Regions from separate parts of the Enterobacter sp. LM3 genome, predicted to be linked through region 4. Evidence: predicted binding sites of a transcription regulator. Region 4 holds the regulator's gene; each other region holds the start of a gene.
The links. Region 4 encodes CRP, which controls carbon source genes, mostly activating them, when cyclic AMP is high. Its sites were predicted from a motif close to ATGTGANNNNNNTCACAT; they were not measured.

Region 1 (6,129 bases), on a different contig from region 4:
ATGTGTCACGGTTATGGCAGTACAGGCAACGCATCAGGCAGCCCTGGAAGAAGGTAATAAAACGGATACCCGGGCCATCGACAGTGCCACAGGATTCAAAGGAGTGAATGCGACCAATAATTGACATTGCGGTGATATCTCCAGCATCGGCCCGTCCGGGGCCTGTGTATGCACAGCTCAAAACCGGCTGTGTTTAAGTCTGTTTTGGCTGTTATCCATAAAGTATAGATAGCGGACAAAAGAGACTGGTGTGGAGAGGGTGCTAAAAAGGCCCCACTTGCGTGGAGCCTTTATTGTACGCTTTTTAACGCGTGATTTCAGTCAATTCCACTTACATGGACTGAGTGAAAGTACGGGTGATAACGTCCTGCTGTTGTTCTTTAGTCAGGGAGTTAAAACGTACTGCGTAGCCTGATACACGGATGGTCAGCTGAGGATATTTCTCAGGATGTTCCATCGCGTCGAGCAGCATTTCACGGTTCATGACGTTCACGTTCAGGTGCTGACCACCTTCGATGGACGCTTCGTGGTGGAAGTAACCATCCATCAGACCCGCGAGGTTAGTTTTACGCACTTCGTCGTCTTTACCCAGCGCGTTTGGCACGATAGAGAAGGTGTAAGAGATACCATCTTTAGCGTAAGCAAACGGCAGTTTAGCAACGGAGGTCAGAGAGGCAACCGCACCTTTCTGGTCACGACCGTGCATTGGGTTAGCACCTGGGCCGAATGGCGCGCCAGCACGACGACCGTCTGGGGTGTTACCGGTTTTCTTACCATACACAACGTTAGAGGTGATGGTCAGAACAGACTGAGTCGGGATAGCGTTACGGTAAGTAGTCAGTTTCTGAATTTTCTTCATGAAACGTTCTACCAGGTCAACCGCCATGTCATCAACGCGAGAGTCGTTGTTACCAAACTGCGGGTATTCGCCTTCGATTTCGAAGTCAACAGCCAGGCCGTCTTCGTCACGAATTGGTTTAACTTTCGCATATTTGATTGCAGACAGGGAGTCAGCAGCAACGGACAGACCAGCGATACCACACGCCATGGTGCGGATAACGTCACGGTCGTGCAGCGCCATCAGAGAGGCTTCGTAGCTGTACTTGTCGTGCATGTAGTGGATAACGTTCAGCGCAGTAACATACTGTTTAGCCAGCCAGTCCATGAAGTGATCCATACGGTCCATCACTTCGTCGAACTTCAGCACGTCGCCTTTGATTGGTTCAGACTTAGGACCAACCTGCATTTTCAGTTTTTCATCAACGCCGCCGTTGATTGCGTACAGCATGGTTTTCGCCAGGTTTGCACGCGCACCGAAGAACTGCATTTGTTTACCAACGATCATTGGGCTTACGCAGCAAGCGATAGCGTAGTCATCGTTGTTGAAGTCCGGACGCATCAGGTCATCGTTCTCGTACTGCAGAGAAGAGGTGTCGATGGACACTTTAGCGGCGAATTTCTTGAAGTTCAGAGGCAGTTTTTCAGACCACAGAACGGTGATGTTCGGCTCCGGAGAAGGACCCATGGTGTACAGGGTGTTCAGGAAGCGGAAGCTGTTTTTGGTAACCAGAGTACGGCCATCAACGCCCATACCACCGATAGACTCAGTTGCCCAGATTGGGTCACCAGAGAACAGTTCATCATATTCAGGCGTACGCAGGAAGCGAACCATACGCAGTTTCATGACCAGGTGGTCAATCATTTCCTGAGCGTCTTGTTCTGTGATTTTGCCTGCTTTGATGTCACGTTCGATGTAAGCGTCCAGGAAGGTGGATACGCGACCGAAGGACATTGCTGCACCGTTCTGAGACTTAACAGCAGCCAGGTAGCCGAAGTAAGTCCACTGGATAGCTTCCTGAGCGTTGGTAGCAGGACCAGAGATATCGCAGCCATATTTAGCAGCCATCTCTTTGATCTGACCCAGCGCACGGTGCTGTTCAGCGATTTCTTCACGCAGACGGATAGTGGCTTCCAGGTTTACGCCGTTTTCCAGGTCAGACTGCAGGGAAACGAACTGAGCGTATTTGTCTTTCAGCAGGAAGTCGATACCGTACAGTGCAACACGACGGTAGTCACCGATGATACGGCCACGGCCATACGCATCTGGCAGACCAGTCAGAACGCCAGATTTACGGCAGTTCAGAATGTCTTTGGTATAAACATCGAATACACCCTGGTTGTGGGTTTTGCGGTATTCGCTGAAGATTTTTTTCAGCATTGGGTCCAGCTCGCGGTTATACGCTTTGCAGGAACCTTCAACCATTTTGATACCACCGAACGGGATGATTGCACGTTTCAGTGGCGCTTCAGTTTGCAGACCAACGATTTTCTCAAGGGCTTTGTTGATGTAACCAGCATCGTGAGAAGTGATGGTGGAAGCAACGGAAGTGTCGAAATCAACTGGCGCGTGAGTGCGGTTTTCCAGTTTAACGCCTTCCATTACCTTGTCCCACAGCTTGGTGGTCGCGTCAGTTGCGCCAGCCAGGAAGGATTCGTCACCTTCATACGGGGTGTAGTTTTTCTGAATGAAGTCACGGACGTTTACTTCATTCTGCCAGTCACCTTTAGTAAAACCTTCCCAGGCTGTGGCTAACTTTTCATTAAGCTCGGACATGTAACACCTACCTTCTTAAGTGGATTTTTTATTTACTGCCTGAGATAACCATCAATGATGGTCGTCGCCACGCAGGTAAATGACCCAGTATGTCAACCCAACTAACAGACCCCCACCGATAATGTTCCCGATAGTGACAGGGATCAGGTTATCAGTAATGAAATTCATAATAGTCAGGTGAGAGAAACTTTCCGGAGTTGACCCAACTGCAGTCCAGAACTCCGGGCTCGCAAAGTTGCGGATTACAATACCCATCGGGATCATAAACATGTTTGCGATACTGTGCTCAAAGCCGCTGGCAACAAACATCGCAACCGGCAGAACCATAATCATGGCTTTATCCATCAGGCTACGACCAGAGTAGCTCATCCAGACCGCCAGGCAGACCATCAGGTTTGCGAGGATGCCGAGAGCAACAGCTTCGATAAATGTATGGTGCATTTTGTGGTCAGCGGTTTGCAGGACGTTGAGTCCCCAGCCGCCGTTGGCGGTCATGTACTCGCCAGAGAGCCACATCAACAGAACAAAGAGCAGACAACCAATCAGGTTACCAACATAGACGTTAAGCCAGTTGCGCGCCAGTTGGCCCCAGGTAATTCTTCCGCTGGCTTTCGCCACCACAATCAGCACCGTTGAGGTGAAGAGGTCTGCACCGCAGATCACGCAAAGAATCAGACCCAGTGAGAAGCAAATACCGCCAACCAGCTTGGCCATGCCGAAAGGCATCGCGGCAGTACCGGTGGTCGCAGTGATGTAGAAGACGAAAGCGATAGAGATGAACACACCGGCCGTGATCGCCAGATAGAACGTCTTCATCGGATGTTTCGTTGCTTTATAGACACCCGCTTCTTCGGCAACTTTGGCCATCGCAGCTGGGAGTAATAGATCAAAAGGGTTGTCAGCTTTCACACTAACTCTCTCTTTATTAAGTCGGCGACGAGATACTAACAAAGCATTATAGAAGAGAAATTGATATAGATCATATCTCGCCTGGCTTATAGGCCCGCAATGCGTATGGTTTTACAACAAATGCGGAGTAAGTATTTGATTATCCGTATAAAAATAAATTTTAAAAGTTATGAAAAGAGTTGAATTTTTTCGTTCGACCATCTCCTGGACAGTTAATTAAAATGGAGTATTTACCATAAAAAGTAACAGCAAAGCCCGGGTAAGCATTATTATATTTACCCGTGTTTAACTTTATTATTACAATTAACAGTCATTGCCGAAGAAAATAAAAAACGGGGCAATGAAATCGCCCCGTAATATAGCCCAGACGATTGAATACGCCTACTGCTACTCATGTTATGTGCGCTTATTTTGACCAGTAAGTCGCTTTAGCTTTCTGCAGTTTCTCATAAGCATTCAACAGCGACTGATGAGCCGGGAAGGCTTTCAGATCGTTATCAACAGCCTGAAGTCCGTAGAACGGCTCTTCACCACTCAGCGCCGCGCTGGCTGCTTCCACCGCTTCTGCACCGTACATACGCACGAATGCATTCAGATATTGCAGTGGCTGACGATCTTCTTCCTGCGCAAGCAGCAGCAGGGTTTGCAGGCAACGGTAGTAGTTGGTGCGCTCGGCAGAGAAGACGGACTGGTTAAACTCCATTGTCCACTCGGTCCAGGCCAGCGCCTGATCCAGGTCGCCACCAGCCAGCGCCAGCATCGCTTTCAGCTCGCCAATGCGCAGGGTATACCAACCGTTGTCTTTACCGGTCGCCAGACCCAGCAGTTCGCGTACGCGGGTAAAGTCATCGTGACCTTCATCGTCCAGTTGGGCGATCAGGTTCAGATAATCTTCTTTTTCCCACTCGCTGCCCGGCAAGGCCAGCAGCGTTTCACGCAGATGTGCGCCCATGCTGTTGTTCGCCAGCCACAGATCTTCCGCCGGATAAATGTCGGACATGCCTGGAACAATAATGCGGCATGCGTAGACGCTCAGGTGCTCGTAGTCAGCAATATAAACTTCCTGATCTTCTGCGTCGAAGATAGCCATCAGGGTGGCGAACTCTTCTTCAGTGGTACCGGCGAAGCTCCAGTCCACGAACGGGTAGTCCGCGTCCTGCTTAAACATATCCCAGGAGATCAAACCGCTGGAGTCGATGAAATGCGTCTCGAGGTTGGTGTGCTCGGCCACTTCTTCGTCGTCAAACGTTGGTGGGGTAAACACGTCGAGATCTTTCAGACTGCGACCCTGCAGCAGCTCGGTCACGGTACGCTCCAGCGCTACGCCGAAGTCCGGGTGTGCACCGAAGGAAGCAAAGCAGGTTCCGTTAGCCGGGTTGAACAGCACCACACAGATAACCGGATATTTACCGCCCAAAGAGCCGTCATAGGCAAAGATTGGGAAACCTTCCGCTTCCAGCTTAGCGATGGACTCTACCACGCCCGGATAGCGTGCCAGGACGTCAGCCGGGATCTCAGGCAGGCTGATAGACTCGGCAATAATGCGGTTTTTAATGTGGCGTTCGAAGACTTCAGACAGACCCTGCACGCGCGCTTCGTTGCGGGTGTTACCGGCGGACATGCCGTTAGACACGTACAAGTTGCCGACGATATTCATTGGGATATAGACGGTCTGGTCATCGGACTGGCGGGTAAACGGCAGGGCGCAAATACCACGTTCCTCATTGCCGGACTGCAGGTCAATCAACATGCTGGCGGTCAGTTCGTTTTCCGGATCGTAGAACGCGCGCAGACGTGCATCCAGAATGCCTGCTGGCAGTTCGTCGTCTTCGGTCAGCGGGAACCATTTTTCATTTGGATAGTGAACGAACGGGCCTTTTGCGACGGTTTCACCCAGCCAGAAGTCGGCGAAGAAATAGTTGGTCGACAGACGTTCAAAATACTCACCCAACGCAGAGGCCAGAGCCGCTTTTTTCGTCGCGCCCTTACCGTTGGTAAAGCACAGTGCACAGTCTTTATCGCGGATATGCACAGACCAGACGTGAGGCACCGGGTTCAGCCAGGAGGCTTCTTCGATATTAAAGCCCAGGTCGGTCAGTTTCTGCTGGAAGCGAGCGATGGAATCTTCCAGAGCGGCGTCTTTGCCGGGGATAAACGTTTGAGTCATGGCGTTCACTTTTATCGTACGTAAAGCGCGCAATGATACGGGTTTTGCATGACAGGTGCTATCTTCGGCGAAAATAAAAGGCAGGGCTATAGGGCAGAAGAACAATCAATAATGTCCACGCCGCGTGAATCCAGGATGGACGAAGGTTAGCCGGGGCAAATCGATCACCTGGCAGCCATTTTATCGGTTTTGTGACAGCAAGGTGGCAGATTGTATTGTGTGACGACAGACACATTTCGCCGGTCATAAGTTTTAGACATTGCGGCGCGTGTCACTGAATGATAAAACCGATATCCACAGTTATAACTTATGGCTTTTAGCGTGGTGAGGGGAAATGGCTCAAGTCTTTAATTTCAGTTCAGGTCCGGCGATGTTACCGGCAGACGTGCTTAAACAGGCTCAACAGGAACTTTGTGACTGGAACGGTCTTGGTACATCG
Region 2 (6,129 bases), on a different contig from region 4:
CCAGACGCGTCCGGCCTGAATGTTCAGCGCATCGTGCGGGCAATGGGGGACGCAATCGCCGCAGTCGTTGCAGCGACCGATTGTCCACGGGTTGTGGCAGGTTTTGCAGCGCAGGTTGCAGCCCTGCAGGAACAGCGCCAGGCGGCTGCCTGGACCGTCCACACAGGAGAAGGGGATAACCTGACTAACTAAAGCGCATCTGCTGTTCATGGCTTATCACGCGTGGCTGACGTTCCAGAATGCGGGTATTTCGCGCGGCCTCCTCGCCAAGCCACGTCGTGTTCGTGCGCGACCCGGCTTCGCGGTATTTTTCCAGATCCGACAGGCGCACCATATAGCCGGTAACGCGCACCAGATCGTTACCGGCGACGTTGGCGGTAAATTCGCGCATACCCGCGTTAAACGCCCCCAGACAAAGCTGTACGACCGCCTGCGGGTTACGTTTTACCGTCTCTTCCAGCGTCAGAATATCGCTGATCCCGGACGTGTAGTGTTGATGGTGCGGTGCTACGGCCAGCAGGTGGCTGATGGGATCGGGTTCATCACCGTAAGGCAGACGTGCGCCCGGCGTGGTGCCTGAGTCGGAACTGATCCCCGACTGTGCATGCAGGAGCGCGCGCTGTTTCCAGCCGTATTTCACCGGGGTGTTTTCAACAAACGCCGAGAGCTGCTCGCTAATGCGATAGCCCAGTGCGTTGGCCTGCTCATCCTTACCGTAACGACCTTTGATACCGCCTTTCTCACAAAGCAGGTTCACCGCTTCAGCCAGACCGTACATGCCAAACATTGGCACGAAACGATCGCTATCAATCAGCCCCTCTTTGACCAGGAAGCTATTCTCAAAGAAGCCGGATTTTTCATACAGGAACGCGCAACGCGCATCAATGATGGCTATCTGTTGCTGGCAGTAGTGCGGCAACGTGCGGGTGAAGAAGTCTTCAGGGGAATGGCTGCGTTCAGCAATCGCCTTCAGGTTGAGGCGTACCAGAGTGCTGCCACCGCCTGCGAGCGGCAGGGAGTTGTAACAACTCACCACACCATAGCGGCCTTTTGTGAAAATTTTATCATTGACTGGGCCATTAGAAACATGTGGTTTACTGCATTCACAAATGTTTTTTGCCACGCTCAGCAGCAGAGTGTCGGGCGTAACATCCGGGTCATAAATAAAGGTCAGATTGGGTGCGACCTGCTTCATTTCTGCATCCGCACGTAGAATGGCACGCGTGATGGGGGTGTCCGCCGGGCCGATGTTGGCATGCATAAAAGCATCAGGTAGCGTTCTGTCGAGGTAACGCCAGAAACGTTTTATTCGAACATCGATTTCTTCTTGTGTTAGAATTCTAACATACGGATCCAGTAACGCATCGAGTTGTCCCAGGTAGACCGGCATTGATGTGACGGATGGCACATGGTGATACAGGATGGTTAACAGCGAGAGGGCATCATCAAGATCTTTTGCCCCTTCCAGCTCCAGCCATTCCGAGCCGTTAGCCAAAAATTTTGCGTAATCCGGCAGGACGTAACGGGGTTTGTAAGGCGCATGGCCTTCGAACATGTCGCAGATAACGCCCTCGTCCAGTGCGGCACGGGCAGCCTGAGGCAGGTCTGGATAGGGGAGATTGTTCTCCGCTTCCAGCGCCAGAAAATGCCGCTTTTGCTCCGGGGTTAATACCGGGCTTGTCACAATGTTCTGACAACGTTGTTGCAGGGCGTCGGGGCCGGCGTGGGACATATTCGCTTCCTTTATTGTTCTGCGGATGATGAACGGATTGTAGGAAGCCATCCCGTCAGGGCCTTTGATCCGACAGGGGTAATCGCTGCTTTAGTCAGCAATTAGCGAACTAAAGTTTGAAGTTGATCTCATTACAGTAATGCAAATTTGTACGCAGTTTTCATTAACTGTGATGAATGTCGAAGTGTAAGTGCGGGTGAATGTTAGAATACTCACAGACCCGCAAGGTAAATTTATACGGCAATGCCGTTGGAGAATGTTATGACCGATTTAACTGCAAGCAGCCTGCGCGCGTTGAAACTGATGGACCTGACCACCCTGAACGATGACGACACCAATGAGAAAGTCATCGCCCTGTGCCATCAGGCGAAAACGCCCGTCGGTAATACCGCAGCCATCTGTATTTACCCGCGTTTTATCCCGATTGCACGTAAGACTCTGAAAGAGCAGGGCACGCCGGACGTGCGTATTGCTACCGTGACTAACTTCCCGCACGGCAACGACGATATCGACATTGCGCTGGCAGAAACCCGCGCGGCCATTGCCTACGGTGCTGATGAAGTTGACGTGGTGTTCCCGTATCGCGCACTGATCGCGGGCAACGAGAAGATTGGTTTCGACCTGGTGAAAGCCTGTAAAGACGCGTGTGCTGCGGCAAACGTGCTGCTTAAAGTCATCATCGAAACCGGTGAACTGAAAGAAGAGGCGCTGATTCGTAAAGCGTCTGAAATCTCCATCAAAGCCGGTGCGGATTTCATCAAAACGTCTACCGGTAAAGTGCCGGTTAACGCTACCCCGGAAAGCGCACGCATCATGATGGAAGTGATCCGTGATATGGGCGTGTCCAAAACCGTTGGTTTCAAACCAGCTGGTGGCGTGCGTACCGCTGAAGACGCGCAACAGTTCCTGGCGATTGCTGATGAGCTGTTCGGTGCGGACTGGGCGGACTCCCGTCACTACCGCTTTGGCGCATCCAGCCTGCTGGCAAGCCTGCTGAAGGCGCTGGGTCACGGCGACGGTAAGAGCGCAAGCAGCTACTAAGATTTGAAATGCCGGGTGGCGCGTAGCGAGCCCGGCCTACTTCGGGAGGTTACCGTGTTTCTCGCACAAGAAATTATTCGTAAAAAACGTGATGGTCATGCATTAAGCGATGAAGAAATCCGCTTCTTTATCAATGGTATTCGTGATAACACCATCTCTGAAGGGCAAATTGCTGCTCTGGCGATGACCATTTTCTTCCACGATATGTCGATGCCTGAGCGTGTATCGCTGACCATGGCGATGCGAGATTCAGGAACCGTTCTGGACTGGAAAAGCCTCGACCTCAATGGTCCGATTGTAGATAAACATTCCACCGGTGGTGTGGGTGACGTAACCTCGCTGATGCTTGGCCCAATGGTCGCGGCCTGCGGGGGTTACATTCCGATGATCTCCGGGCGTGGCCTGGGACACACTGGCGGTACGCTCGATAAACTGGAAGCCATTCCGGGCTTCGATATCTTCCCGGATGACAACCGCTTCCGCGATATTATTAAAGATGTGGGTGTGGCGATTATCGGCCAGACCAGCTCTCTTGCTCCGGCAGACAAGCGTTTCTACGCTACCCGCGATATCACCGCAACCGTTGACTCCATCCCGCTGATCACCGCCTCGATTCTGGCGAAAAAGCTGGCGGAAGGTCTGGATGCGCTGGTGATGGACGTGAAAGTGGGCAGCGGCGCGTTTATGCCAACGTATGAACTTTCTGCTGCACTGGCCGAGGCTATCGTTGGTGTTTCCAACGGTGCGGGCGTGCGTACCACTGCACTGCTGACCGATATGAACCAGGTGCTGGCTTCCAGCGCCGGTAACGCCGTTGAAGTGCGTGAAGCCGTGCAATTCCTGACCGGTGAATACCGTAACCCGCGCCTGTTCGACGTGACAATGGCACTGTGCGTGGAGATGCTTATCTCCGGCAAACTCGCCAAAGACGACGCAGACGCGCGCGTGAAACTGCAGGCGGTACTGGACAACGGTAAAGCGGCAGAGATCTTTGGCCGTATGGTTGCCGCGCAGAAAGGCCCGGCTGATTTCGTGGAAAACTACGCAAAATACCTGCCAACCGCGACGCTCAGCAAAGCCGTTTATGCTGATACCGCTGGGTTTGTTTCTGCGATGGACACCCGTGCGCTCGGCATGGCGGTGGTCTCAATGGGCGGTGGTCGTCGTCAGGCGTCGGACACCATTGATTACAGCGTCGGTTTTACCGATATGGCCCGCCTGGGTGACAGCGTCGACGGACAACGCCCACTGGCGGTGATCCACGCGAAAGATGAAAACAGCTGGCAAGAAGCGGCAAAAGCCGTGAAAGCCGCCATCCAGCTCGACAATAAAGCACCAGAAAGCACACCAACGGTCTATCGTCGTATTACCGAATAGCAGTATACTGATCTGATCACTTACTTTTGAGCACTACGTACGGAGAACAATTATGAAACGTGCATTTATTATGGTGCTGGACTCCTTCGGCATCGGCGCGACAGAAGATGCAGAACGTTTTGGTGACGTGGGTGCCGATACGATGGGTCACATCGCTGAAGCCTGTGCCAAAGGCGAAGCGGACAACGGTCGTAAAGGCCCTCTGACTCTGCCAAACCTGACGCGTATGGGTCTGGTGAAAGCGCACGAAGGTTCTACCGGTAAGATTGCAGCCGGTATGGATGCTAACGCGGAAGTGGTGGGCGCGTACGCCTGGGCGCATGAGCTCTCTTCCGGTAAAGATACCCCGTCTGGTCACTGGGAAATTGCCGGTGTGCCGGTTCTGTTTGACTGGGGCTACTTCTCCGATCACCAGAACAGCTTCCCGCAGGCGTTGCTCGACAAACTGGTTAAGCGCGCCAACCTGCCGGGTTACCTCGGTAACTGCCACTCTTCCGGTACCGTGATCCTGGATGAACTCGGTGAAGAGCACATGAAAACCGGCAAGCCGATTTTCTACACCTCTGCTGACTCCGTGTTCCAGATCGCCTGCCACGAAGAGACTTATGGCCTGGATAAACTTTACGAGCTGTGTGAAATCGCCCGTGAAGAGCTGACCGAAGGCGGCTACAACATTGGCCGTGTTATTGCGCGTCCATTTATCGGTGACAAAGCAGGTAACTTCCAGCGTACCGGTAACCGCCACGACCTGGCCGTTGAGCCTCCAGCGCCAACCGTGCTGCAAAAACTGGTCGAAGAGAAAGACGGTCACGTGGTTTCCGTGGGTAAAATTGCGGACATCTATGCCAACTGCGGTATCACTAAAAAAGTGAAAGCCACCGGCCTGGATGCGCTGTTTGATGCCACCATCAAAGAGATGAAAGACGCGGGCGATAAGACCATTGTCTTCACCAACTTCGTTGACTTCGACTCTTCCTGGGGTCACCGCCGTGACGTGGCTGGCTATGCTGCCGGTCTGGAGCTGTTCGACCGCCGTCTGCCAGAGCTGATGGAGCTGGTCGGGGAAGATGACATTCTGATCCTGACTGCTGACCACGGCTGCGACCCAACCTGGACCGGAACCGACCACACGCGTGAGCACATTCCGGTGCTGGTGTACGGCCCGAAAGTGAAACCTGGTTCGCTCGGCCACCGTGAAACCTTCGCGGATATCGGTCAGACGATTGCAAAACACTTTGGTACGTCCGACATGGATTATGGCAAGGCCATGTTCTGAGTCACATTGGGTGAGGCCTGATGCTCTCACCCAGGTCCTCTCCCACGGGAAATACGGGTGTGGCCTGATGCCCTCACCCCAACCCTCTCCCACAGGGAGAGGGAGAACACATAACGAATAAGGAACTGAAGATGGCAACTCCTCACATTAACGCAGAAATGGGTGATTTCGCTGACGTCGTCTTGATGCCGGGTGACCCGCTGCGCGCGAAGCACATTGCAGAAACTTTCCTCGAAGACGTGCGTGAAGTGAACAACGTTCGCGGCATGCTGGGCTTCACCGGTACCTACAAAGGCCGCAAAATCTCGGTAATGGGCCACGGTATGGGTATCCCGTCCTGCTCCATCTACACCAAAGAGCTGATCACTGATTTCGGCGTCAAGAAAATCATTCGCGTGGGTTCCTGCGGCGCTGTTCGTATGGACGTTAAACTGCGTGACGTGGTTATCGGTATGGGTGCCTGCACCGATTCCAAAGTGAACCGTATTCGCTTCAAGGATCACGATTTTTCCGCGATTGCTGACTTCGATATGGTGCGTAACGCGGTAGATGCGGCAAAAGCGCTGGGCGTTGATGCGCGCGTGGGCAACCTGTTCTCGGCTGACTTGTTCTATTCCCCGGACGGTGAAATGTTCGACGTAATGGAAAAGTACGGCATCCTGGGCGTGGAAATGGAAGCGGCGGGCATCTACGGTGTGGCGGC
Region 3 (6,129 bases), on a different contig from region 4:
CCCCACACCGACGCCAACCAGGCCGCCAATGATGAGCGATTTTATTAATATAATTAAGAACATCAGTCTGCCCTTTTATGAAGAATCAGCGTTGCGTGACGAAATCCACCCGATCAAGATTGATGGCAGTCACGTTGACGGTCACATCCAGCTCCACGCTGTAGGTGCGTCTTTCCCGGCGCAAAAAGAAGAACAGGAAGGCTTCTTTACGCACCGCTTCTTGCGCCTGAACAACCTGCACATCCTGTGGCTCAATACGCAGTAAGATATGCGGTGAGGCTTGCATCACCGCGGCCTGAACGTGGTTGAGCGCATCGGCAAAGGCACGCGCCTTGGCATCGCCTTTGCCCTTCACTCTCACGGTGGTCGTGAACTGTTCTTTCATGCTTATGCGCCGTGCTTCTTCTGCCACGCCTGTACCAGACGCTCGCCCAGCTCTTCTTTATCCATAAAGCCGAAGCCCAGCACGTTGCAGCCTTCGTTGATGGCGGTTACGCCCTCTTCCACAGAACGCATGCCGTATTTGGCTTTGTAGCCATATTTGGTTTGCGCAGTAATGGCACCCGCGCCACCGCTGCCGCAGAAGGAGATGCCGAAGGTGGCGTTTTCCGCTTTCATCACGTCACCCAGTTTCATATCTGCCGCCACCCCCGGCACGACAACCGCACGTCCACCTGCCTTTTCCACGCCGGCGGCCACTTTCTGACCTTTACCCAGGCGATCGCCAATCACGACTGTAATCTGTTCCATGTGTTGCTCCTTAAAGGTTGTCTTTCGCGACTTCAAAGTGAACGGAGAGCAGCCAGGCCTCTTCATCAGGAAGGTTGCCAAACTGCGCCACCACTTCGCGGGCAAGTCGCATTGAATCGGGTGAAATCTCGTCGAACAGCTCTGCTTCTACTTCCGGCAGCGGCTCGCCGGTCACAGACCGGTGCGCCATCGCGCGAACGTGTGAGGTCAGCATCTGTTCCTGTACTGCATTAGGGATGATGTTGTGCCGGGCCAGCAGGGTATAGACCTGCTGCAGCATGGTGTTAGCGAGCTGTTCTGTTTGCACCGCCTGATCCCCAACGTCGTTCATTACCGCTCCGTTAATCACTCGTCTTACCCCGTTAATGGCTCTGGAATAAAACTAACGATGACGACGAAGGGTTTGTAGCGAGTTGTTTTCCACTTCGAAGTGGAAAGGAAAGCAGCAGCAGTGATCTGTGCCACATAAATACGCTGAATTTGAATAAATCAATGCATTTACGTGATGAATATCACTCAATCTGGCGGCACAAAAGGGATGAGTAAAGCAGAAAAGATTACGAGCAGACTCGTAGAAATGTGACGTGGATAAGGTTTTCTTATGGGGATTCGCTAGAGTGGCGACGGGTGCTTGAGACTGACCGTCTCAGGCATGGGACGGAAAGTGGAAAGCCCCGCCTGATAGAAAATCAGGGCCGGGGCTCGAAACGACACGCACAACCGTGGAGTTCGCTACCTCGCCCGCTTTAAAGCAAGGAGGCATCCATGAAACGCCAGTCCCTGATTATCCGGGGTTTGATGATTATTGCTTTGACAATAATCATTTTAACGCTGGTGACGAGGAAAACACTGTGCGAGATCCGTTTTCGAAACGGCTCGTTTGAAGTGACAGCGCGGATGGATTGTCGCTCCGGAAAGTAGGGAGCAAGCATGCGGGGGCGCGTAATGCACCTCCGCACACGGAGAAAGGGCGTACAGCTCAGGCACCCAATTAACGATACTTTTTGTGATACGTATTGCGTGTGGTCACAAACTGATCGGCTGCTGCACGAGCTTCTTTCACTTTGCCTTCATTCGCGAGCTTCAGCGCACCGTCGATCTGGCCCACCAGCACGTCAAAGCCGTGGAGATAGTCCTTCATCTCGGCGCTGTCAGCCGCTTTGTTTTCCAGCTTAGGTGGCGTGGATTTTTTCGAGTCTAATGCCGCCTCACGCATTTTGGTCAACGCGTCTTTCATTTCTGCTGCATTGTCCGTTTTCTGAACGATCTTCAGGTTTTCACTGAGAATACCCATGTTGCTTTCAAGATCGGCAGCAAACGCAGAAGAGCCAAGAACCAGCGTTGAAGCCGCGACGATCGCTAACAGGTGTTTACGCATTGCTCACTTCCTTTTTTATTATTAACGATAAGCGTAATACCCTAAATAATTCGAGTTGCAGGAACGCGTGCAGCCAACGCACCTGCAGTTTGAAGTATGACGGGTATTATTGACCGGCAATTTTCATTTCCGGCAGAAGAACTGAACCACACTGTATATTGCTACGTGTTTCAATATCGTTACCGACAGTAACAATATTGCGCCACATATCTTTCAGGTTGCCGGCAATAGTGATTTCACTCACCGGATACTGGATTTCACCGTTTTCAACCCAGAAGCCCGCCGCACCACGAGAGTAATCCCCGGTCATGCCGCTCACGCCCTGGCCCATCAGCTCCGTCACCACCAGGCCGGTCCCCATCTCTTTCAGCATCTGCTCAAAGTTCAGACCTTGCCCGGCAATACGCCAGTTATGAATGCCACCCGCGTGACCCGTGCTTTTCAGCCCCAGCTTACGTGCAGAATAGTTGGTCAGCAACCACTGGGTCAGAATACCGTCTTTGATGATATCGCGGCGTTCTGTGCGCACGCCTTCGCTGTCGAATGGCGTAGAAGCCAGACCTTTAAGCAAATGCGGATGCTCTTCGATAGTCAGCCATTCCGGCAGGATCTGTTTACCCAGCGAATCAAGCAGGAACGTCGATTTACGGTAAACCGAGCCACCGGCAATCGCCCCGACCAGATGGCCAAACAGGCCAGTCGCCACTTCATTGGCAAAAATAACCGGGGCTTTCATGGTAGAGAGCTTACGCGGTGACAGGCGAGAAAGTGTGCGCTGCGCACACTCAGCACCGACCCACTCCGGAGACTGCAAATCCTCCAGCGCACGGCCAATGGTATAGGCGTAGTCACGCTCCATATCGCCATTTTCTTCGGCAATCACACAGCTGGACAGCGAATGACGGGTCGAGCAGTAACCCTGCAACATCCCGTGGCTGTTGCCGAATACTTTGATGCCGTAGTGGCTGTTGAAACTGCCGCCTTCGGTATTGGTGATGCGTTTATCAGCCTGCAGGGAGGCCTGCTCGGCACGCGCAGCCAGTTCGATCGCTTCGTCCGGGGTGACTTCCGCCGGATGGAAAAGATCGAGATCCGGGGCATCAAACGCCAGCAGCTCTTTGTCGGCAACACCTGCGTAAGGATCGGGGGACGTATAACGCGCGATATCCAGCGCAGCCTGCACCGTACGGGCAATGGCATCCGGGCTGAGATCGGTCGATGATGCACTGCCTTTGCGATTCTGGTGATACACCGTGATCCCCAGAGCACCATCGCTGTTGAATTCTACATTCTCCACTTCGCCATAGCGGGTACTCACGCTAATGCCAGTGGTTTTGCTGACCGCCACTTCCGCGCCATCTGATTTACCTGAAGCGAGCGTCAGCGCGGTGGAGACGGCTTCTTCCAGAAGCTTACGCTGCGCTTCAACTTGTGAGGTTACTTTCATCGCAAATGCCATACTGTAAGAGAGAGTTAACTGAAGTCTAACAGAGAACCGTTTTTCAGTGCGCGTCTTAACTGGTAACATTAGCCTCTTTTTTTAAGGAGCCTGACATGACTAAGCAGCCCGAAGACTGGCTCGACGACGTTCCCGGTGATGACATCGAAGACGAAGATGATGAGATCATCTGGGTCAGTAAAAGTGAAATTAAACGCGACGCCGAAGAGTTAAAACAGCTTGGCGCAGAAATGGTAGAACTGGGTAAAAACGCGCTGGATAAGCTCCCGCTCGACCAGGATCTACGTGATGCCATTGAACTGGCACAGAAAATCAAAAAAGAAGGCCGCCGCCGCCAGCTTCAGCTTATCGGTAAAATGCTGCGTCAGCGTGACGTCGACCCGATTCGCCAGGCGCTGGACAAGCTGAAAAACCGCCACAACCAGCAGGTTGCGCTGTTCCATAAACTGGAGCAGATCCGCGATCGTCTGATTGAACAAGGTGATGACGCTGTGCCAGAAGTCTTAAATCTGTGGCCAGACGCCGACCGCCAGCAGCTGCGTTCTTTGATCCGCAACGCGAAGAAAGAGAAAGAAGGGAATAAGCCGCCGAAATCTGCGCGCCTGATTTTCCAGTATCTTCGCGAGCTGTCTGAGAACGAAGAGTAACATTCGAACCGCCTGTTCCCCTCACCCTGACCCCCTCCCCAAAGGGGCGAGGGGAATTGAACAGCCTCTCCCCTTTGGGGAGAGGCTGTGGTGAGGGGATTACTCGACCACTTCCGCTTTCTTCGCCAGACCGTCCAGCAGTTTCTGATGGATCCCACCAAAACCGCCGTTGCTCATCACCAGAATGTGATCGCCAGGCTGTGCAGATTTCACCACCATATCCGCAAGCGTATCAACGTCCGCACTCCAGTGCGCAGGCTGTACGCAGGCATCGGCAACTTCCGCCACCTGCCACGGAATATGCTGCGGCTGCAGCAGGAAGACTTCATCGGCACGCCCTAAGGATGGTGCGAGATCGTCTTTGCAGATGCCCATCTTCATGGTGTTAGAGCGAGGTTCCAGTATCGCCAGAATGCGCGCCGTGCCCCCCACTTTGCCGCGCAGGGCAGCAAGCGTCGCCAGAATGGCCGTTGGATGATGTGCGAAATCGTCATACACCGTGACACCGTTGGCTTCGCCACGCAGCTCCAGACGACGGCGGGCGTTCACAAATGAACCCAGTGCATTGGCCGCATCCGCAGGCTGAACGCCCACATGACGTGCCGCAGCAATCGCCATCAGACCGTTGTGCATGTTGTGCTCGCCCACCAGGCCCCACTTCACCTCACCCACTTTTTCGCCGTCGAGCAGCACTTCCCACTCAGAGGCATCCACGTTGAGTTTTTTCGCCTGCCAGTGGCCCTGATCGCCCACCAGCTCCTGCTCGCTCCAGCAACCCATCGCCATCGTCTGCTTCAGGTTGATGTCGTTCTCCGGCAGGATAATACGGCCCTGACCCGGAACAATGCGCACCAGATGGTGGAACTGCTTCTGAATCGCTTTCAGGTCGTCAAAAATATCCGCGTGATCAAACTCAAGGTTGTTGAGGATCAGCGTACGTGGGCAGTAATGTACGAATTTAGAACGTTTATCGAAGAACGCACAGTCGTACTCATCGGCTTCGATCACAAAGAATGGGCTGTCACCCAGACGTGCGGAGACGTCGAAATTACCCGGTACACCACCAATCACGAAGCCAGGCTTGTAACCACAGGCCTCAAGGATCCAGGTTGCCATCCCGGCGGTGGTGGTTTTACCGTGAGTACCGGCAACAGCGATCACCCAGCGGTCGCGCAGCACAAAATCATGCAGCCACTGCGGGCCAGACATAAATGGAATATTGCGTTCCAGCACCGCTTCAACACACGGATTACCACGGGTCATGGCGTTACCAATGATCACCAGATCCGGCTGCGGCTCCAGTTGGCTGACATCGTAGCCCTGAATAAGGGAGATGCCCTGCTTCTCCAGAAGCGTGCTCATCGGCGGATACACATTGGCGTCCGAACCTGTCACTTCATGGCCCAGCGAGCGCGCCAGCATTGCCAGTCCGCCCATAAAAGTGCCACAAATCCCCAATATATGAATGCGCATACGTCACTATCCTTCTTCAATGTGGCGCACATTTTACTCACATGTCAGCGCCTGTGAAACGCATTTCAGGTAAATCCGTATGCTGCTGGCGCGATTCACCTCTGCGCTAACATTTGAATGTTTGTTAAGATTGTTGGGCTTTAGTCGTTTTAGTGAACATACAATCGCTCTACTCACATAAGATGCAGGGAAAGTGTTATGAAAACGTTAGGTGAATTTATTGTCGAAAAGCAGCACGAGTTCTCTCATGCTACCGGTGAACTCACTGCTTTGCTGTCGGCAATAAAGCTGGGCGCTAAGATCATCCACCGTGATATCAACAAGGCCGGTCTGGTCGATATCCTGGGTGCCAGCGGTGCCGAGAACGTTCAGGGCGAGGTTCAACAGAAACTCGACCTGTTCGCAAATGAAAAACTGAAAGC
Region 4 (6,129 bases):
ACGCTTCGCCCGTGTTATTTAGCCCTCCCTGCGAAAGCGCGTTTTGCTGCTTATACTTGTGGCAAACGGACACATTCAGGGAGGCGTTAAGTGAAAAAACTCACCGACAAGCAAAAATCCCGTCTCTGGGAACAGCAACGTACTGTGAATTTTCAGGCCAGCTGCCGCCTTGAAGAGGGGAATGGTCCTTCTGCCTCTCTCATCGGGACGCTGCCGCTTGGGCCACATGCGCCCGGGTTGCCCCATCTGTGCGCCATTCACTACCATCTCTATCACGGACTCGTGGAGAATGCAGGCAAGTACCGTCGCGTCGATATTTCTAAGGGCGATATCCTGTTTTGCCACTTTGACTACATCGAGAAAGCCGGTAACGAATTGATGGAAAAACTGGAAAATGAAGGTTATCTGGTGGGATGTGGAAAAGAGGCGTTTATTGCCAGGATCAGCCACTACTATTGTGAAATTAACATGCTGCATCCTTTTATGAGCGGTAATGGTATTGCACAGCGCATTTTCTTTGAACAACTGGCTATCCACGCCAGTTACTTGCTGGACTGGCGCGATATCGATCCGGCCCACTGGAAGCGTGCCAATCAGAACGGAGCAATGGGGGATTTGACGGCCCTGAGCGCGATCTTTCGCAAAGTGGTGAGCGAAGCACGGGAAACTGAGTAGAATAGAGCGGCCTTTTTGTTCTGGAGCCGCCATGATCCTGCTGATTGATAACTACGATTCCTTCACCTGGAACCTTTACCAGTATTTCTGCGAACTGGGTGCAGAGGTCGTTGTTCGCCGTAATGACGACATCAGCCTGGCAGAGATTGAAACGCTGGCCCCGCAGAAAATTGTCATCTCGCCAGGGCCGTGTACCCCGTCGGAGTCCGGTATCTCTCTGGACGTTATCCGCCACTATGCGGGTAAGCTACCGATCCTGGGCGTCTGCCTGGGTCATCAGGCCATTGCTCAGGTCTTTGGTGCGACCATCGTTCGCGCGGCCACAGTGATGCACGGCAAAACGGCACCGGTTACCCACACGGGTACTGGCGTGTTCACGGGGTTAAATAATCCGTTAACCGTCACCCGCTACCATTCTCTGGTCATTGATCCGCCAACCCTGCCCGCCTGTTTTGACGTGACTGCCTGGAGTGAAACGCAGGAGATCATGGGGATTCGCCACCGTGAATGGGATCTTGAAGGGGTGCAGTTCCACCCGGAGAGTATTCTGAGCGAACAGGGCCACCAGCTGCTGGCGAATTTCCTTAATCGCTGAATATCTATTGCCTTGTTGTGATTTTTTATGCATATTTTGTGATTATATTTTCACAATCAATGTGACATAAAATGGATGGTCATGACATGGCAACTGAACAACCAGCAATCACCCGCGCAACATTTGATGAAGTCATTCTGCCAATTTATGCTCCGGCTGAGTTTATCCCGGTGAAAGGAAAAGGCAGTCGCGTCTGGGATCAGCAGGGTAAAGAGTACGTAGATTTCGCCGGTGGGATTGCGGTGACGGCGCTGGGTCATTGTCATCCTGCGCTGGTGGAGGCGCTGAAAACTCAGGGAGAAACCCTGTGGCACACCAGCAACGTCTTTACCAACGAACCGGCTTTGCGCCTGGGGCGTAAGATAATCGATGCGACGTTTGCTGAGCGTGTGCTGTTTATGAACTCTGGCACTGAAGCCAACGAAACCGCATTCAAACTGGCACGTTACTACGCCTCAACGCGTCACAGCCCGTACAAAACCAAAATCATTGCCTTCCATAACGCGTTCCACGGACGCTCACTGTTTACCGTTTCCGTTGGCGGCCAGCCGAAGTACTCCGACGGCTTTGGTCCCAAACCGGCCGACATTATCCACGTGCCGTTTAACGATCTGCACGCGGTGAAAGCGGTCATGGACGATCACACCTGCGCGGTGGTCGTGGAGCCAATTCAGGGTGAAGGTGGCGTCACGGCTGCAACCCCGGAATTCCTGAAGGGGCTGCGCGAGCTGTGCGATGCGCATCAGGCGTTGCTGGTGTTTGACGAAGTACAGAGCGGGATGGGGCGTACCGGCGATTTGTTCGCCTACATGCATTACGGCGTAACCCCCGATATTCTGACCAGCGCTAAAGCGCTCGGCGGTGGCTTCCCGGTCAGTGCGGTGCTCACCACCCAGGATATCGCCTCTGCGTTCCACGTGGGTTCCCACGGTTCGACCTACGGCGGAAACCCGCTGGCCTGCGCCGTTGCGGGTGCCGCGTTCGATATCATCAACACACCTGAAGTGCTTGATGGCGTAAGTGCGAAGCGTGAGCTGTTTGTGAAGCATCTGCAACAGATTGACGACCAGTATGACGTGTTCAGCGAGATCCGCGGTATGGGGTTGTTGATTGGTGCCGAGCTGAAGCCGCAATACAAAGGCCGTGCGCGCGATTTCCTGCATGCCGCAGCCCACGAAGGGGTGATGGTGCTTAATGCCGGGCCAGACGTGATGCGCTTTGCGCCGTCGCTGGTGGTGGCAGAGAAAGATATTGAAGAGGGGTTAAACCGCTTTGCCGCAGCGGTCGGGAAGATAGTCCGGGGATAACCTCATTGCCCGACGCAATCAATATGGCGTCCGCTTTAACACACGCGTTAGCCATATGCCGTGATGCGGACGCTGACGCCATGCCACCGACGAAATGGTGTGCATGGTGTTCAAATGCCCCAGAATGCGCTGCAAATGCTGCTCCAGGGTGCTCATCGGTCCGTGGGTCAGCGTTTCCGGCGCTTCCAGAATGTTTGCATCTCCCGTTTCTCCCGGCGCGTCATACTCCAGACGCTGCTGACAGCGCTGCAGGGCAATTTCACACGACTGCAAATAGCGTTGTGCCAGATCCGGCGTCAGCATCGTATGCTCGCGTGCGAGCGTGGTCATGGCGTTGATATGCTCGACGATAAACTGGCTGTGGGTTACCCACAGCTTCATGTCTGCCAGATAATTCGAGTTAAAGCCCGGTTCCAGCATGGCCTGGTTAAGGGAGTTAAACAGGGCATTATGTGCCTGATTAACCCTCATTCGCTGGTACGCCAGCGGGGAGGGTTGCGGGTCGTCGCTCAGTATTAAGCGGATCGCCTGCTGGTCTGCTTCCAGTGCATCATGGGCGTTCTGCCTGAGTAACCCGCTTTGCCATTGCGGCCACAGCCAGACCATGCCGCCAAAAGCAATCAGACAGCCAATCAGCGTATCCACCAGCCTGGCAATAATAAACTGTTCGCCGTTCAGCGTGAGCAGCTGCAGGGTATACACCGCAGTTACGGTAAAGCCCACCATCGCCCAGCCGTAGTTCTTGCGGATGATCAGATAGCTCACCAGCGTTATCGCCAGCATGCCCACCAGCGTATACCCTTCCGGGACGTGAAAGTGTAGCGTCACGCCTGCAATAATCAGCCCCGCCATTGTACCGCCCGCCCGGTGCAGAATACGCACCCGCGTTGCGCCATAACCGTTCTGCGTGACAAACAGTATGGTCATTAAGATCCAGTACGGTTTCGGCAGATGCAGCGCCACACCCATCAGGCTGGCGATGCTGAGCATGACGCTGATCCGCGCGGCGTTGCGCAGGGCGGCGGATTTCAGGGATAAATAGCTTCTGAGGGCAGGCAGTAGCGGCAGACGCTTTTGTTTATCGGCCATCAGGTCGCGTGGATAGAGTGGCCGCTGGGTGCGTAGCACGCGCGCGATGCGGCTGAAATGCCATGCGGCAAACTGCCCGACCGGGTTATCCGCATGCTGACGGGCAATTTTTTCCAGCGCACCGAGCTGTTTGTCCATGTTGAAGCGCGTCGGGTAGCGGTGATACAGAATATCGTCCGCCAGCACGCGAAGGCGCGCGGCAACGGTTTGCGCGTTCCAGCGGATCACCGCTTCTGCGTGGCTGCGCTCGACCAGCTTCTGCACCTCCTGCGGCTGATGCAGGCTTACCGAGATATGCTCCTGCAGATCCAGCCCCACCTGGAATACGCGGAGCAGCCGTTTGTACTCATGGTTTTTATTGGCGGCGAGCATATGTAGCTGTTGGTAACACTGGCTGATGAGATCCACCACTTTCTGCTGGCGTGCCAGCAGCGGCGGCAGTGATTTTTCCGGATCGGTGTGCTGGGTGAGCAGGGTGTACTTTGCTTCACAGTAATCCGCCAGCAGGATATAGAGCAGGCTCAGGGATTCGCGCAGCGGCTGTTCCCGCCACATCCAGAACCAGAACCAGTTAAACAACCCGTACCATAGCGTGCCGAGAGCGTAGATCAGCAGCGGCTCCCACACCGGCATATTACCCGCGAGGCTAAGGGTAAAGATGGCCGCAATCAGCGAGGCAGGTAGCAGGCGGGCATGCAGTGAGCTGATTTCAGCCGTTACTCCCAGCGTCATCGCCAGCACGGTTAAAATCAGCGGCAGCGGGATATCGCGGGTCAGCAGGAGTTGCACGGCGAGGCTACAGCCAGCAAACAGGCAGCCACCAATAATCAGACGTTTGAAAAATCGCTTATGGGGCGTGTCCAGACCGGCGATGTTGCAGCAGGCGGGAACGAGAGAAAACAGCAGACCCTGTTGAAGGTGTCCGAGGATCAAACCCACGGCCACAGGAAGGCACAACACCAGCGTTTGTCGCAGTGCATAGTTAACTTCCGGGTGGTAGATCAGCCTGCGCCACATGGGGGAATAGAGACAAAAACGGCGTGACACCTTGCGATGACACGCCGTTTGGCCGGAATTAACGAGTTCCGTAAACCACGATGGTTTTACCGTGCGCGGAGATCAGATTCTGGTCTTCCAGCATTTTCAGGATACGACCCACTGTTTCACGAGAGCAACCGACGATCTGACCAATTTCCTGACGGGTGATTTTAATTTGCATACCGTCCGGGTGGGTCATGGCATCTGGTTGTTTCGCCAGGTTCAGCAGCGTCTGCGCGATACGACCGGTCACGTCGAGGAAGGCAAGGTTGCCCACTTTCTCAGACGTAACCTGCAGACGGCGAGCCATCTGGGAAGAAAGACGCATCAGGATGTCCGGGTTAACCTGGATCAACTGACGGAATTTCTTGTAGGAGATTTCAGCCACTTCACATGCTGTTTTTGCACGAACCCAGGCACTACGTTCCTGGCCTTCTTCAAACAGGCCCAGTTCGCCGATGAAATCGCCCTGGTTCAGATAAGAAAGGATCATCTCTTTCCCTTCTTCATCTTTGATCAGCACTGCCACCGAGCCTTTGACGATGTAATACAACGTTTCCGCTTTTTCACCCTGGTGAATCAGCGTGCTCTTCGATGGGTACTTATGAATGTGGCAATGAGACAAGAACCATTCGAGAGTCGGGTCTGTTTGCGGTTTGCCAAGCACCATGCGCTGTTATCCTCTGTTATAAGCTGTCTCCAGAGTCATAAATCGCATCCTGACTCTGGGGTTGCAATCGAATTCTTACCCATACCTGGGAAGTCGGCTGTCGTAACGTTTCGCAGCCAGTAAAGTTTGATGTCCTCTGCATACATGTGTAACGTCAATGTATTACTGTAGCATCCTGAGTGTTTTAGCATAGCTTTCGCCGCGTGTCTCCTGGTGTCTCGCTTCAGCATGACGCAGGTCGCCTTCCATTGCGAGAAATGTAACGCGCGCGTAATCTGTCACCAAAAATGCAACGTTGGAGTTAAGGAATATATGCAAGCGCGTGTGAAATGGGTTGAAGGTTTAACGTTCCTGGGCGAATCCGCTTCCGGGCACCAGATTTTGATGGATGGTAACTCCGGCGATAAAGCGCCAAGTCCAATGGAGATGGTGCTGATGGCCGCTGGTGGATGCAGTGCCATCGACGTGGTGTCGATTTTGCAAAAAGGCCGTCACGACGTGACCGGCTGCGAAGTCAAGCTCACGTCCGAACGTCGCGAAGAGGCACCGCGCCTGTTTACGCACATCAACCTGCATTTTGTTGTTACTGGCACAGCGCTGAAGGACGCGGCGGTATCACGCGCGGTCGATCTTTCGGCTGAAAAATACTGCTCTGTGGCGTTAATGCTGGAGAAAGCGGTAAAAATCACGCATTCGTATGAAGTGATTGAGGCGTGAAGTCGGGGGCATCGTGCGCGTAGATGCCCTCACCGTAA

Region 1: a site for CRP is predicted at 3,582-3,599, ahead of focA (formate transporter FocA). Genes of this name have one in related genera too.
Region 2: a site for CRP is predicted at 1,847-1,864, ahead of deoC (deoxyribose-phosphate aldolase). Genes of this name have one in related genera too.
Region 3: a site for CRP is predicted at 1,251-1,268, ahead of ACJ9N4_RS12955 (glycine dehydrogenase). Genes of this name have one in related genera too.

Annotation. Positions count from the first base shown of each region.
Region 1 covers NZ_JBJURN010000001.1:141,124-147,252, reverse strand. The annotation lists gene pflA (pyruvate formate lyase 1-activating protein) at 1-127, opposite strand, end outside; gene pflB (formate C-acetyltransferase) at 332-2,614, opposite strand; gene focA (formate transporter FocA) at 2,666-3,523, opposite strand; gene ycaO (30S ribosomal protein S12 methylthiotransferase accessory factor YcaO) at 3,930-5,690, opposite strand; gene serC (3-phosphoserine/phosphohydroxythreonine transaminase) at 6,025-6,129, shown strand, end outside.
Region 2 covers NZ_JBJURN010000005.1:245,006-251,134, reverse strand. The annotation lists gene ACJ9N4_RS08825 (YjjW family glycine radical enzyme activase) at 1-210, opposite strand, end outside; gene ACJ9N4_RS08820 (YjjI family glycine radical enzyme) at 185-1,732, opposite strand; gene deoC (deoxyribose-phosphate aldolase) at 1,994-2,773, shown strand; gene deoA (thymidine phosphorylase) at 2,828-4,150, shown strand; gene deoB (phosphopentomutase) at 4,203-5,426, shown strand; gene deoD (purine-nucleoside phosphorylase) at 5,558-6,129, shown strand, end outside.
Region 3 covers NZ_JBJURN010000010.1:105,686-111,814, reverse strand. The annotation lists gene ACJ9N4_RS12970 (DUF4311 domain-containing protein) at 1-63, opposite strand, end outside; gene ACJ9N4_RS12965 (DUF4312 family protein) at 86-385, opposite strand; gene ACJ9N4_RS12960 (SFCGS family glycine-rich protein) at 388-750, opposite strand; gene ACJ9N4_RS12955 (glycine dehydrogenase) at 761-1,099, opposite strand; gene ACJ9N4_RS12950 (Hok/Gef family protein) at 1,516-1,671, shown strand; gene cybC (cytochrome b562) at 1,742-2,128, opposite strand; gene pmbA (metalloprotease PmbA) at 2,235-3,587, opposite strand; gene yjgA (ribosome biogenesis factor YjgA) at 3,683-4,234, shown strand; gene mpl (UDP-N-acetylmuramate:L-alanyl-gamma-D-glutamyl-meso-diaminopimelate ligase) at 4,334-5,707, opposite strand; gene fbp (class 1 fructose-bisphosphatase) at 5,906-6,129, shown strand, end outside.
Region 4 covers NZ_JBJURN010000022.1:53,703-59,831, forward strand. The annotation lists gene ACJ9N4_RS18805 (putative adenosine monophosphate-protein transferase Fic) at 91-675, shown strand; gene pabA (aminodeoxychorismate synthase component 2) at 707-1,270, shown strand; gene ACJ9N4_RS18815 (aspartate aminotransferase family protein) at 1,357-2,577, shown strand; gene ACJ9N4_RS18820 (YccS/YhfK family putative transporter) at 2,596-4,683, opposite strand; gene crp (cAMP-activated global transcriptional regulator CRP) at 4,742-5,374, opposite strand; gene ACJ9N4_RS18830 (OsmC family protein) at 5,687-6,091, shown strand.